Regions from separate parts of the Paenibacillus sp. CR_12 genome, predicted to be linked through region 2. Evidence: riboswitches for the same ligand, from Rfam matches in the RefSeq annotation. Region 2 holds a riboswitch; the other holds the start of a gene.

Region 1 (7,354 bases), on a different contig from region 2:
GCACCTTCAGCGAAGAAGGCATTCATCTTGCCTACTGGATGAACCAATCCTTCGAAGGCAAGGTGGTCCGGGAGATGAAGGGCAAAGCCAGGGCATAATGCCGACAAAACAAGGTACAGTAAAAACCTCTCCATGATCATGGAGAGGTTTTTTTGGCATGCCGTATTCAGAACCGTTCCGACACCACCTTCGGCTGCGTGAACAAGAGCAGGTAGTCGCGGCCGCCGGCTTTGGAATCCGTTCCGGACATATTGAAGCCGCCGAACGGGTGGGTGCCCACCAAGGCGCCGGTGCATTTCCGGTTCAAATACAGGTTGCCGACATGGAAATCGCGCCGTGCCTGCTCCAGATGCGCGCGGTTGTTCGAGATCACCGCGCCGGTCAGCCCATAATCGGTATTATTGGCGAATTGAATCGCTTCGTCGAAGGAGGCTGCCTTTGTGAAGGCCACCACCGGGCCGAAGATTTCCTCCTGGGAAATACGGGCAGTGCTGTCCACATCCGCAAAAATCGTAGGCTGAATGAAATACCCCTCCGGATCGCCCGGAAATCCGCCAAGTACCAGCTTGCCTTCGCTTTTCCCGATTTCGATATAGTCGAGAATTTTACGGTACGCCTTATCGTCGATGACGGGTCCTACCTGAGCCTCGGCATGGGAGGGGCTTCCGATCACCAGCTTCTTGGAGCGCTCGATGACCTTCTGCAGCACGGTATCATAAACGTCCTTATGCACGATGGCTCTGGAGCAGGCGGAGCATTTCTGGCCGGAGAAGCCGAAGGCCGAAGCGGTAATCGCATCCGCAGCAAGGTCCAAATCGGCTTCGTTGTCCACGATGATGGCGTCTTTCCCGCCCATTTCGGCGATGACGCGCTTGATCCATCGCTGCCCCGGCTGCGTTTTGGCCGCACGCTCTTGAATTCGCAGTCCAACGTCGCGGGAACCCGTAAAGCTGACAAACCTGGTCAAAGGGTGATCCACCAAATAGTCGCCCACTTCCTGACCCGGACCAGGCAGGAAGTTAACGACACCCGGAGGCAGGCTGACTTCTTCCAGAAGCTGCACGAATTTGGCGGCTATGACCGGGGTGGTGCTCGCCGGTTTCAGCACAACGGTGTTGCCGGAGACGATGGCCGCCGTAGTCATACCGGCCATAATCGCGAGCGGGAAGTTCCAAGGCGGAATGACGATGCCGACGCCAAGCGGGATGTAATCGAGATGATTCTCTTCCTCCTCGTGGACCGTCAGCGGCTGGGGCGCGCTCAGGCGCTGCATTTCGCGTGCATAGAACTCCATGAAATCGATCGCTTCGGCCGTATCCGCGTCCGCTTCGGCACGCGTCTTGCCGGCTTCGAGGGTCATCAGCGCGGAGAACTCCAGCTTGCGCCGCCGCATGATTGCCGCGGCCTTGAACAGGTAGCGTGCCCGCTCGTTCGCCTCGGTGTGCTTCCACGTCTCAAAAGTACGCGCCGCCGTCTGAATGGCTTGCTCGGCAAGCTCGGTATCCGCTTGGGACACGACGCCGATGACTTGGCGCTTGCGCGACGGATTGACCGACTTTGCGGTACACTCCGTATGGATTTTGGCACCGCCGATAACCAAGGGGTACGATTGGCCAAGCTCGGCTTCGACCCCGGATAACGCCGCATCGTATAACTTGTTGTTCCACTCGTTGTTGAAGTCCATAAATGGTTCGTTCCGAAAAGGTGCTCGCATGGGGAGGCCCCTCCTTAACATGATATGAATCGAAGCTTCAGGCCAATGGTCCATCTGCGGATCGTCATGGTGGCATGGTTAGGATCTCCTGGTGAAAACCTCTATTTAAATATGTATGTCTTCCTGCATGCCGTCATGATTTTTGCATATGAGTTAGATAGAGTGCATTTTGGTTTACCTTGCAAAGGGGGCGCGCGCATGGACGGAACCGAGCTGTACCGTAAAGTGATCCTGACGGTGTCCGGCAATAAACTCGTGAAATGGCTGTCTATCAAGTACGGTCGGAAATTGGCTGGCCGATTCATTGCCGGCGATACCTTGGATGAGGCGCTGGACGAAATCGAGAGGCTGAACGCGAAAGGCATTCTCGTTACGCTGGATCATTTAGGGGAGGGCATTACGACGCTGGATGAAGCGGCCGGGTACCGGGAGGAATATTTGAAGCTGGTGGAAGGGATTGCGAGGCGCGAAGTGCAATCGAACGTATCCTTGAAACCGACGCAAATGGGCATGGCCCTGAACCCCGAGAAGGCTTACGAAAACATCAGGTCGGTGGTAAGAAAGGCTAAAGAGCACAGCAACTTCGTTCGCCTGGACATGGAGGATTCGCCGTATACCCAGGCAACCATCGATATGACGCTCCGCCTTCATAAGGAGGGGCTGACCAATGTGGGGACCGTGATGCAGGCCTACTTGTTCCGTACGGAGGAGGACGTGAAGAATCTGTTAAGGGCCGGCGTTAATCTGCGGCTGGTAAAGGGCGCGTACAAAGAGCCGGGAACCATCGCCTTTCAGCAGAAGCGGGAGGTCATTGACAACTACAAGAAATTGGTCAAAATGCATTTCGACCAAGGAGCCTACGTCGCGATTGCCTCGCATGATGACAACATCATCGACTGGGTGAAGGTATTTGCCGAGCAGAGCCGCATAGACAAACAGGACTATGAATTTCAGATGCTGTATGGACTGCGGATGAACGATCAAGCAGCGCTTGCGCAGGACGGCTACCGTATCCGGTGTTATTTGCCCTATGGAACGATGTGGTACCCGTATTTCACCCGGAGGTTGGCAGAGAAGCCGGCCAACCTGATGATGGTGCTCAAAAATATGTTCAAGTGAGCGGGATCCGATTGCAGAACCCCGTCAAAATGCCTGGTGAAATAAGTGGCTTTTTGACGGGGTTCTTCATGGTTTCAAAAAACATCAGGCTGCTTAGAAGTGCCCAATCCAAAGGAAACGGGGACAGTGGCTCTCTGTAGCTGCTGCCCCTAGAAATGATAATACGCCTCCGAGCAATTCATAAGGAAGGAGCGCTCCAGCGGCAGTCCGCCTAACCGCTCTCGGGTGATGTGCCGATGCAGGTTGATCTCCAGATCGGCGAGGGCCGATACAGCAAGTTGCATCCGTGCGGGTCCCCACTGCTGCTGCTTTCGGGCATAGCGAATGGCCTCAGTCACGGACATGCCTCTCAGCCTTGAGAAGACGGATGCCCAGCGGACCAGGTCCGAAAATTCTCTCGTGCTTGGCAGGGCATATTCGACATATCCTGCCGCGTCTTTGCAGCTGACTTTGAACAAGCCGCAGTTCCAGCCATGATCGCTCCATGGGATAAAGCGTTCGGCCGAGCCTCGGTCGAAACGAAATATCTCCATATGGCCGATAGTCTCTTCACCTAATGCAGGCACTGCGGTTTCGATGACGGGTGTAAGCGCTGCCTCGATGAGTTTCGTCATGATTTGATCTACGCTCCTTTATAAGAATGTTATATGCACGGCAAATAGGCCTGGTGAGCAGAGAAACCCCGCTCTCCAGGCCTATTTATGGTTAGAGCCCCAATTCAGCGGCCGCTATGCCAAAGCTTGGATGGTATTCTCTCTCAACAACGCGCCTACGAGGTTAGCTGACGGATTCGGACTGAGAGCACCCTACCGCTGGGCCCTTCGATCCTAGGCGCAGCGGATTCACCCCATTCACCAATCGAAGACTGGTGACTTTGGTTCCCCCGTCTCCCGGTCTGTCGGGAGCTCGGCGTATCACGTGTTTCGGATAGATGGATGAATCATACGCCGGAGGAAACGAAAAGTAAATGACCGTATGGGACGAATAGATTCCGAAATGTGATGAAAACGGTAAAAGAAAACGCGTACAATCGGCCGTGTCATCTATTATCGTGGCAAAATCTCGGTATCTCGTTGGATTGCGATAAATAAGAGAAAACAAGAGAAATACATAGTATAGAGCAGTATTCGGAAGATAAAGACGAAATACTGCTTGGTTCCTGTTCGACATAACGCTAGATGTGTTTTTGCTCACATTTACATCCTGCGGGGCCGGACGTATGATACGAACTATGAATTGACGGTCATCAACGACCAAGGCATACGGGCAGCCGTTTCATGAAGGTCTAAAGGCAGTGTGAGAGCTGCCCCTAAGCCTTTATGGATCGATGGCGAAGGCACCATGGGCCTTGCTGAGATTTGAAGGTAGAGGCGACTCTCACCGCGTGAACCTCCTGTTGCTGTGCTGTTATGCCCAGTCTGGATGACAAGTCAATGGCTAATAGAATAACATGCTACTCGTTATTAATTTTCGCTGAGTCCTTGAATGGAAAAGGTACGGGGGAACCAGTCGGGAGATGAACCTGATCTCTCTGGGGTGAATCCTGTAGACAAGATAACGGTCTATGGGTAGGGCGACTCTCACGCCCGAATCCGTCAGCTAACCTCGTAAGCGTATCGAGAGAGGCAACGATTGTCGTGGACTTGGGCCACGGTGTATTTCACCGTGTCCTGTAAGAAGCCTGCGGGAAGAGTTCTTCTCTTTCCGCAGGCTTCTTTGTTGTTGCCTTCTCTTTCTGACCTTAGTAGGAGAAACGAAGATGGAGAAACCACAGGAATTCATCCTGGTATCCGCGCCGAACAAGGCCGGGGAGGAATTCGTCCGCCAGCTGATTCACAAACGTGTTCCGTTTGCGGCTATAGCCAACAACCGGGCTGAGCAGCAGAGGCTGCGAGAACTGGGCTGCAAACCCATCATTTTGATTGATACAAGAGACGAGCAGACCTGGATCATTCCCGAGTTTCCCGTCAGCAAGGTGTTTCTGTTCGAAAGCAGCTTGAATCTGTGCTGCCGCTACTTGCGGATCTGCCGGACATGGACCTCGGAGTCGATTTACGTGATCACCCATTCCGGCAATCCGCGCTTGATATACAAAGGGCTGGGTGCCGATGTGGTGCTTCATACGAATCATCATCAGGTGTCCTTTCTGATGGCATCCGTTATGAGCTAAGCGTTTGGACTGACGCCACAAGAGTTAGGGGAGGTTACATTCATGCAGGATTTAGTTATGGTGCTCATTTTGGGAGGAACCTACGGACTGCTCATGCTGTTTATGTCCTGGTGCGGGCGCGTGGTTTCGGAACCGGAGGCTGATCAGCCGTGATGATCATGTTGATATTCACGATTTTTATTTTTCTCTATTTGATTTATGCGCTGATTCACCCTGAAAAATTCTAGGGAAACGGCTGAAGGAGGAAGGCATCGTCATGGGCATTTTACAAATTGCCATCGTTATACTCGTTCTAGTGCTGCTGGTCAAGCCGCTGGGAACTTATCTATATCAGGTGTTTCGTTATGAAAGCAATGGAACGGACAGATGGTTCTCCTGGGCGGAGAAACCGATCTTTGCTCTGATCGGCTTGAAAGAACGCAAGGGGATGACATGGAAAGGATATGCCGTCAGCTTTGTGTTAACGAATATCGTGCTGGTTGCGGCGGGCTACTTGATTCTGCGGCTGCAGAAGGTGCTGCCGCTGAACCCGAACGGCATCGGCCATATGGAACCGATCTTGTCGTTCAATACGATGATCAGCTTCATGACCAATACGAATCTTCAGCATTACAGCGGGGAGTCGGGATTGTCTTATCTGGCCCAGATGGCCGTCATTACGATGATGATGTTTACGTCCGCGGCGACCGGGCTGTGCGTGGCGATTGCTTTTATCCGGGCGGTGACCAGCAAGGGCACGACCGTCGGCAACTTTTTTGAGGACTTCGTTAAGGCGCATACCCGGGTATTCATTCCGGCTGCTTTCATCATTGCGATGGTGCTGGTGGCGCTGCAGGTGCCGCAGACCCTGAAGCCTACGCTCAGCGTCACGACGCTGGAAGGAAGCGAGCAGCAAATAGCGGTGGGTCCGGTGGCTGCGCTCGAATCGATCAAGCATCTGGGCACCAATGGGGGCGGTTTTATGGGGGCCAACTCGGCGCATCCGTTCGAGAACCCGTCCCCGCTGACCAATGTGATCGAGATTCTGTCCATGTGGAGTCTCGGGGCGGCGCTTCCTTACACATTTGGTTTGTTCGCGAAGAGCCGTAAGCAGGGCTGGATCATATTCTCGGTAATGATGACCTTGTTTATCGGCTTCCTGTCCTTGAACTATGCCGCGGAAACCAACGGCAACCCGGCATTAAACCAGCTGGGCATCGACGCCTCGCAAGGCAGCATGGAGGGCAAGGAGGTCCGGTTCGGGATCGCCCAATCCTCCCTGTTTACGACGGTGACAACTGCGGCCACGACCGGGTCGGTCAACAACATGCATGATACGCTCACGCCGCTCGGCGGGATTTCGCCGTTGTCCCTGATGATGCTGAATTCCGTTTTTGGCGGAAAAGGCGTCGGGCTGATGAACATGCTCATGTACGCGATCCTGGCGGTGTTCCTGGCCGGTCTTATGGTTGGCCGTACCCCCGAATTTCTCGGCAGAAAAATCGAGGCCCGGGAGATGAAGCTGATCGCGATTGTCATTCTGGTACACCCATTGATCATCCTTGCTCCGACGGCGCTCGCGCTCATGACGGATGCGGGACAGGCGGGCATTGCCCATTCGGGCTTTCACGGCATCTCGCAGGTGCTTTACGAATACACGTCATCCGCTGCCAATAACGGCTCCGGGTTTGAGGGCCTTGCGGATAACACGCCGTTCTGGAACATCAGCACCGGACTGGTCATGCTGATCGGGCGCTATATTTCGATGATTGCCCTGCTGGCGGTGGGCGGCTCTCTGATGCGGAAGCAGTGGGTTCCCGAGACGCTCGGAACGTTCCGGACAGATAATAAGCTTTTTGCCGGCATTCTCATCGCGGTGGTCCTGATCATCGGTGCCTTGACCTTCCTGCCTGTGCTGGTGCTGGGACCGATTGCCGAGCATCTGACGATTCGTTAAATAGAAAAGGTGGCCTATTACCATGAATAATACGAGAAAAAAAGCGATGTCCCAAGAGATGGTCCGTCAGGCGCTGAAGGACAGCTTCACGAAGCTGAATCCCGTCCTGATGATGAGAAATCCGGTCATGTTTGTCGTGGAGGCCGGGACTCTGGTTGTGCTGCTTATGACGATATTTCCGTCCTATTTCGGTACCGAGGGCAGTATCGGATTTAACCTGACCGTGTTCGTCATCCTGCTGTTCACGCTGCTGTTCGCAAACTTCGCAGAGGCGCTTGCCGAAGGGCGCGGCAAGGCGCAGGCCGATTCCCTTAAGCAGTCGAAGCAGGAAATGACGGCTCGCAAAGTGATGGAGAACGGCGGGGTACAATCCGTGTCGTCCACGGCTCTGCGCAAAGGAGATATCGTGATGGTC
Region 2 (7,354 bases):
GGAGAACGGGGTGAAAAAAGCGCATAACTCCGCCATAAACGTGATGATATTAGGATTCCTTGCGGGGGCATTTATTGCGCTCGGCTTTTTGCTTGACATACGCGTGATTGCCGGAGCGTCTCCGGAATGGGGAGGGATTGCCGGTTTTATAGGCGCGGCGGTATTCCCCGTGGGATTGATTCTTGTCCTGCTTGCAGGCGGGGAGCTGCTGACGGGCAACATGATGGCCGTGTCCTTGGCCAGATTCAAGAGGAGAGTTTCCACGAAGGAGATGATGCGAAATTTAGCGCTTGTCACGGTCAGCAATATGTTGGGAGCGTTATTCGTCGCTTACTTCTTCGGCCATGTGACCGGTCTGACAGGCAGCGGCGTTTACCTGGAGAAACTGGTGGATATGGCCGGGCATAAGCTGGACGACAGCTTCCTGCAAGCCTTCCTGTCGGGCATCGGGTGCAACTGGCTCGTAGCCCTCGCCGTATGGCTGTCCTACGGATCGGATCAGATGAGCGGCAAAATTCTCGGGATCTGGTTTCCGACCATGGCGTTTGTCGCCATCGGGTTTCAGCACGTGGTGGCCAACATGTTTCTCATCCCGGCCGCGATTTTTGAAGGCTATTACAGCTGGGGCGAGTATCTGATGAACTTCATTCCGGTATGGCTGGGCAATTTCGTTGGCGGCGCGTTATTTGTGGGAGCGACATACGGAACCGTTTATTTAAAGCAGGAGAAACAGGCCGCAGCCGCTCCGCGCGGCGAGCAGACGCATGTGCCATCGGCCGGCGCTCCTCAACAGGTTCATTCGGCGCAGAATGTTTCCTAATGCCGGAAGCCTGGCGAGCGTCTGGCTTAAAGAAAAAGCTGCGTTCAACCGTCCTTGATGAAAGGCAGCGGTTGATCGCAGCTTTTTGTCGTGATGGGCGAGGCTGTCCCCAGTAATGAATCAAGCAGGGAACAAGCCCGCTATTTTTTTAAATGGTAGGGAACCGTCGTGATGATCACGTCTCTCCGATACAGGAGATGTGCCCGGATGAGCAGGCTGGATTGATTGTGCAGGAAATTATGCCAGCCCTTCTTTGGGATGAACTGCGGAATGACGACGGTAACCTGATAGTCGGATTCGCTGGCCTTGCGCTGCACGGTATCGATGAATTTCGTCAGCGGCTGAATGATGCTCCGATAAGGCGAGTGCAGCGTTACCAGCCGGATGTCCGGCTGCCACTTTTTCCATTTTTCCTGGAAGGCGACTTCCTCCTCCCGCTCGAACGGCACGTACACCGCGATGATTTGGCCCGCTCCCAGCGATTTGGCGTAATTCAGCGAGTTCTCCACCACATGCGTGATTCCTGCCACAGGCAGGATGATGACATTCCCCTCAATCGGCTTAACCGGCTCGCAGGTCGTAATCCGGAGCTGGTCCGCTACCGCCTCGTAATGCTTGCGGATCCGGGTGAAAATCCAGATGATCAGCGGCAGGAATATCAGCACGGTCCACACCTGGGCGAATTTCGTAAAGAAGAAGATCATGGTCACGATAAAGCTGATGCATGCGCCGGTGGTGTTAATGATCAGTTTGACGATCCAGCCTTCGGGCTTTTCGCGAATCCATTTCACCATCATCCCCGTCTGGGAGAGGGTAAACGGGATAAACACGCCGACGGCATAGAGCGGAATCAGATGCTCGGTTTTGCCTTCAAAAGCCAGCAGCAGCAGAATGGAGAAAAATCCAAGAATAATGATTCCGTTCGAGTATCCCAGACGGTCGCCGCGGACGGTGAACATTCTAGGAATGAACTTATCCTTCGCCAGATTGACGGCAAGCAGGGGAAAAGCGGAATACCCCGTGTTGGCGGCAAGGATCAGAATTAAGGCCGTTGTCCCTTGTATGAAGTAATAAAGCGCATTTCGCCCGAAGGTGTGCTCGGCAATTTGGGAAACGACCGTGACTTGTTCGCTGGGACTGACCCCATAGTAATAAGCCAGGAAAACGATGCCCGAAAATAACAGGGCCAGCAGCGACCCCATCGCCACCAGAGTTTTGGCCGCGTTATTCGGGGCCGGGTCTTTGAAATTCGGAATGGCATTGGAAATCGCCTCCACGCCGGTCAGGGCGGAGCTGCCCGAGGCAAATGCGCGCAGGAGCAGAAACAAGCTCAGCCCGGCTACGGGCGTGCCGATCGGCGTATGAAGCTCCGGAGACGCATGGCCTGTGGCAATGTTGAATATCCCTACCCCGATCAGGATGAATAACGCAAGCACGAACAGGTAAACCGGATAAGCCAGTATGGAGGCCGACTCCGTAACCCCTCTTAAATTCAATACGGTCAAGCATAGAACGAACACGATGGAAATCGGCAGATTATAGGCATGCAATTCCGGAAAAGCCGACGTGATCGCATCCGTCCCGGCCGACACGCTGACCGCAACCGTCAGGATATAGTCCACGAGCAAGGAACCGCCGGCAACCAGCCCCGGGTACATGCCCAAATTCCGTTTGGACACGACATATGCGCCGCCGCCGTGCGGATAGGAGAAAATAATTTGTCTGTACGACAGGATAAGTGCCAGCAACAAGACCAGGACGCCGACGGCAATCGGTATGGAATACCAATAGGCAGCTGCCCCGACGGTCATCAACACAATGAGGATTTGTTCCGGGCCATAGGCCACGGACGATAGCGCATCGGATGACAGGATGGCCAGCGCCTTGGTTTTATTCAGCTTTTGTTCGCCTAATTCCGTCGATTTAAGCGGTCTTCCGATGAGGAAGCGCTTGATTGAGGATAACATGGTTGTTTTTCACCGCCGCTTAAGATTAAGTTCATGGTAGAAGCTCCCTGAACGGACTTCTATCGGTGTTTTTTATATGCTGGACATAGGAGCGGTCACCCTTCCTATGCTGATTTTTGGCAAACAAAAAACACAGGGTAGAACCCTGTGTTTGATCACAAGTTCACAACCCTCCCGATCAACGCTGACGAGGTTAGCTGTCGGATTCGGGCGGTGAGAGTCGCCCTACCTGATTCCATCGCGGCGTACGTACGCGATGGAATCAGGATTCACCCCTTAGTATGGTTGAAGGATCCTATAGGTATCCTTCCATACGGTTGGTTCCCCCGCTTTCCATCAAGGAAATTAAGCGAATGTCATGTGAATATGAAGAATGTTTTCGAAGCTGAATAGTATATTACGCCTGCTCCAATCGTTTGTAAAACATCCTCCAACGAGCATTCGAACAAAATTATTTATAAAAAATGACAGATAAGCGCTTACATAATGACGTGGCTTTGACAGGCTTTTTATTTTGCATGTTTTCTGCGAAAATCACGAGTTTCTATAATATGGAAGGTTAGTCGCGGGGAACATCGGTCACTGGGAGGATGCCATATAAACAAATTCGCCATGCCGGTCTCGGGGGAGGAGACACTGGCATGGCGAATTTTTTTGGGAGTGGTCCATGATTCGGCAAGGAAGAGAAAGGGTCTGGGTTCCTCTTCTTTGCTCTTGATAGGAATATACCCGGGGGGAAGAAAAGTGAATCACCTGATTAGAAAAAAATGTATGACTTTACTGGAACCCCGATTTTCTTTTAAGATAATGGGATATGATGCAGCCGAGCAAAAGGGGGAAGCACGAAATGACTCAAGCGATGATTCATCAGGAAAACGGCGTATTTCCGGCGGTATGTCCGTTGGATTGTCCCGATACATGCGGCCTGCTGCTGCATAAAGAGAACGGAAAAATCGTCAAGGTGACCGGTAATCCGGAGCATCCGATTACGCAGGGAGCCATCTGCAATAAAGTCCGTAATATGGCACACCGGGTGTACCATCCGGAACGCGTGCTCTATCCGCTGCGAAGAGTAGGTCCCAAGGGAGAGGGCGCCTTCGAGCGGATCAGCTGGGACGAAGCCATTCAGGAGATAGCCGGACGCTATAAGGGCTTGATCGAGGAACACGGCTCCGAGAGCATCCTGCCCTACAGCTTCTACGGCAATATGGGGATATTGAGCGTCGACGGCATGGACCGCAGGTTCTTCAACAGGCTGGGTGCCAGCCGCCTGAAGCAGTCGATCTGCAATTCCGCGGGCAATGAGGGCTGGAAATCCGTGATGGGGTTTAATGGGGGAACCGTTCCGGAGGACACCGTACGAGCCGACGTCATCCTCGTCTGGGGCGGCAACATCGTCAGCACCAATATGCACCAGATGGTGATTGCAGAGAAAGCGCGCAAAGCCGGTGCCAAGGTCGTTGTGATCGATGTCCACAAGAACCAGACGGGGCAATGGGCGGACTGGTTCATTCCGCTGTATCCAGGCACGGATGCGGCGCTGGCCGTCGGCCTCATGCACATCATGTTCCGTGACGGCATGGTAAATGAGGAATTCCTCCGCAAGTATACGATTGGTCATGAAGCCTTGCGCGAGCACGCCAAAGAATACACGCCGGAGCACGTTTCTTCCATTACCGGCATCTCGATCGAGGATATCGAGAAATTGGCCGAGCTCTACGGCCGGGCCGATACCTCCTACATCCATATCGGCAACGGTCTTCAGCATCACGACAACGGCGGCTTGACGGTGCGCAGCATTGCCGCGCTTCCCGCTTTGACCGGACAATGGCTGAAGCGGGGCGGAGGGGCCGCCAAGTCGAACGGCGGTTACAACAGCATGGATAGCGACGCGCTTGAGCGTCCCGATCTCCGGCCGAATCCCGAAGCGCGCACCATTAACATGAACCGGATCGGCGAAGCGCTTGCCATGACCGAACAGCCGATTAAGTCGCTCTTCGTCTATTGCAGCAATCCGCTGGTTGTGGCTCCCGATACCGAGCGGGTCAGGGAAGGGTTTGCACGGGAAGATCTGTTTACGGTTGTGCATGACCTGTTTATGACGGATACGGCCAAGTATGCCGATATCGTGCTCCCGGCAACCTCCTCGTTCGAGAATACGGACCTGTACGCTTCCTACTGGCATCAGTACGTTCAGCTGCAGGAGCCGGTCATTCCGGCACTTGGGGAGAGCAAGGGCAACGTAGAGCTGTTCTCCATGCTGGGACGGGCTATGGGATTCCAGGAACCGGCTTTTCATGAGACCGAGGAAGAGATGATCGCAAGAGCGCTCGACTTCCCGGATAACCCTTATCTAAACGGCGTCACGCTGGACAAGCTGAGGGAACAGCGCCATGTGAAGCTCGATATGACGCCGCTTGACACGTATCTGGATCGTTTGCCGACACCTTCGGGACGCATCGAGTTATACTCTGCGCAGCTGGAGGAAGCAGGTCTGCCGCCCCTTCCGACCTACGTGCCGCTGAAGGAAGGGTATGACGGGGTAAGGCGCGGCCGCGGTCATCAATACCCGCTCATGTTCATTTCGCCGCCGAACCATAACTTCCTGAACTCGACCTTTGCGAACGTGGAGAAGCATCAGAAGCTGGAGAAGGAGCCGGCCCTGCAGATTCACCCGGCGGATGCGGAGGAACGCGGGCTTCAGGACGGCGAAATGGTCATCGTATATAATGACCGCGGAACCTATGAAGTCCGGGCGAAGGTGACGGATAAAATGCTGCCGGGCACCGTAGTCAGCCAAGGCCTGTGGTGGGAAGGCGAGGGCCGCAAGCAGCGCGCCAATGCCCTTACGCCGGACAGGCTGTCCGACTTGGGTGGTGGGGCTACCTTCTTCTCGACGGTGGTCGAGGTCAGGCGGAAGCAGTAAAGCGATAGACCCACCCTTGCAGATGGATGGCCAAAGGACAGATAACGCAGAAGAGGCCCCTTCACAAGGCTTCTTTTTGCATACTGCAAACGTGAAACGTGAAACAAAAAGACCTGTAAGATCCTACTGATCTTACAGGTCTTTTTCATTGACGGCATTTCTTATACTTTTTGCGGAACTGTCAAGAGCAAGAATCCGTCCGAAGTATCAAAAATCGCGGGTTTGTTATATAGTTTCACACAATTGTCAAAGGTAGAATGTCCTTAAGCCCGCTGCATAGCGGTAATCGGCCCACCAATTCACATGAACGGGGCAAATGCTAAAAGCACGAATGAATTTAGATAGACGGGAGGAAGAATATGTCCCCAACCGCATCGAAACCGCAGCCTGAAGGGTTGTCTCCGAAGGGTCGGGTTTACAGCCGGAGCTTGCTGTGGCGCTTGATGAAGCAATGGGATGTCCAGCTGATGGTCATTCCGGGCATCATCCTCGTCCTGATCTTTTCTTATCTGCCCATGTATGGGGTGCTGACGGGTTTTATGGATTACAACCTGTTTACGGGCTCGCGAATTTGGGAGAATCCCTGGGTCGGATTGAAGCACTTTGAGGCTTTTTTTGCCGCGCCGGAATTCGAACGCTTGATCCGCAACACGATCGTGATCAGCTTATTGAAATTTTTTATAGGCTTTCCGGCTCCGATCATTCTCGCCCTAATGCTGAACGAAGTCCGTCACATGTTCTTCAAGCGGGTCGTTCAGACGATTACCTACCTCCCGCATTTTATGAGCTGGGTTATCGTAGCGGGTCTTACGACGGCCCTGCTGGCAACGGAGAACGGAAGCGTCAACATGCTCCTTCAAAAAATCGGCACGATCCAGGAGCCTATCAACTTCCTGTCCCTCAAGGAGTATTTCCTGTCGATTCTCATCTCGGCCAACGTTTGGAAGGAGATCGGATTCGGCTCCATCGTGTATTTGGCCGCCATCGCAAGTGTAGATCCGCATCTGTATGAAGCTGCGGATATGGATGGGGCGAGTAAGTTCAAGCAAATTTATCTTATTACCCTGCCTTCCATCATGCCGGTCGTGGTCATCTTTATGATTCTGGCCATCGGCAACCTGCTCAATGCCGGCTTCGAAGATATATTGCTGCTGGCGACCAATCCCGTTCTGCGGCCGGTATCGGACGTTATCGACACTTACGTATACCGGGTAGGGATCGGCAGTCACCGTTATTCCTACGGCGTGGCCATCGGATTGTTCAAAGCCATTATCAGCATCGGGCTGCTCACCATCGCCAATTACATCGCCCGAAGGTCCGGCAATAGTTTATGGTAGGGGGCTCTGTATGTTAAGAAGACTCAGCTTTAGCGACCGATTGATGCTGGTCATCATTTATAGTCTGTTATCCTTGCTTGCTTTCTCGGCATTCTACCCGTTCTGGAATGCCATCGTTGTATCGTTCAATGTGGGCGTCGATACCGCCAAGGGCGGCATTACTTTCTGGCCCCGGGAGTTTACCCTGCAAAATTACGAAATTATTTTGGGCGACAGCCGGCTGCTGAACGGATTCGCCGTATCGATCAGCCGGGCAGTCATCGGTACGGTGGCCTCCATCTTCATGACAGCCCTTCTAGCCTAC

Evidence for each region. A riboswitch is a leader RNA that binds a small molecule or an ion and turns the genes downstream of it on or off. The one in region 2 is predicted to bind cyclic di-AMP.
Region 1: linked by a shared signal. The riboswitch ahead of RB297_RS20265 (hypothetical protein) and the one ahead of RB297_RS22590 (APC family permease) in region 2 are both predicted to bind cyclic di-AMP.

What each region holds. Positions count from the first base shown of each region.
Region 1 is NZ_JAVFHO010000005.1:325,550-332,903, reverse strand. Features, by position in the region: gene RB297_RS20285 (serine hydrolase domain-containing protein) at 1-98, shown strand, start outside; gene pruA (L-glutamate gamma-semialdehyde dehydrogenase) at 167-1,714, opposite strand; gene RB297_RS20275 (proline dehydrogenase family protein) at 1,913-2,833, shown strand; gene RB297_RS20270 (hypothetical protein) at 2,983-3,447, opposite strand; cyclic di-AMP (ydaO/yuaA leader) riboswitch at 3,583-3,755, opposite strand; cyclic di-AMP (ydaO/yuaA leader) riboswitch at 4,295-4,463, shown strand; gene RB297_RS20265 (hypothetical protein) at 4,593-5,003, shown strand; gene RB297_RS20260 (potassium-transporting ATPase subunit F) at 5,156-5,230, shown strand; gene kdpA (potassium-transporting ATPase subunit KdpA) at 5,260-6,939, shown strand; gene kdpB (potassium-transporting ATPase subunit KdpB) at 6,962-7,354, shown strand, end outside.
Region 2 is NZ_JAVFHO010000006.1:209,673-217,026, reverse strand. Features, by position in the region: gene RB297_RS22595 (formate/nitrite transporter family protein) at 1-820, shown strand, start outside; gene RB297_RS22590 (APC family permease) at 961-2,787, opposite strand; cyclic di-AMP (ydaO/yuaA leader) riboswitch at 2,954-3,149, opposite strand; gene RB297_RS22585 (molybdopterin-containing oxidoreductase family protein) at 3,635-5,713, shown strand; gene RB297_RS22580 (ABC transporter permease) at 6,073-7,050, shown strand; gene RB297_RS22575 (carbohydrate ABC transporter permease) at 7,061-7,354, shown strand, end outside.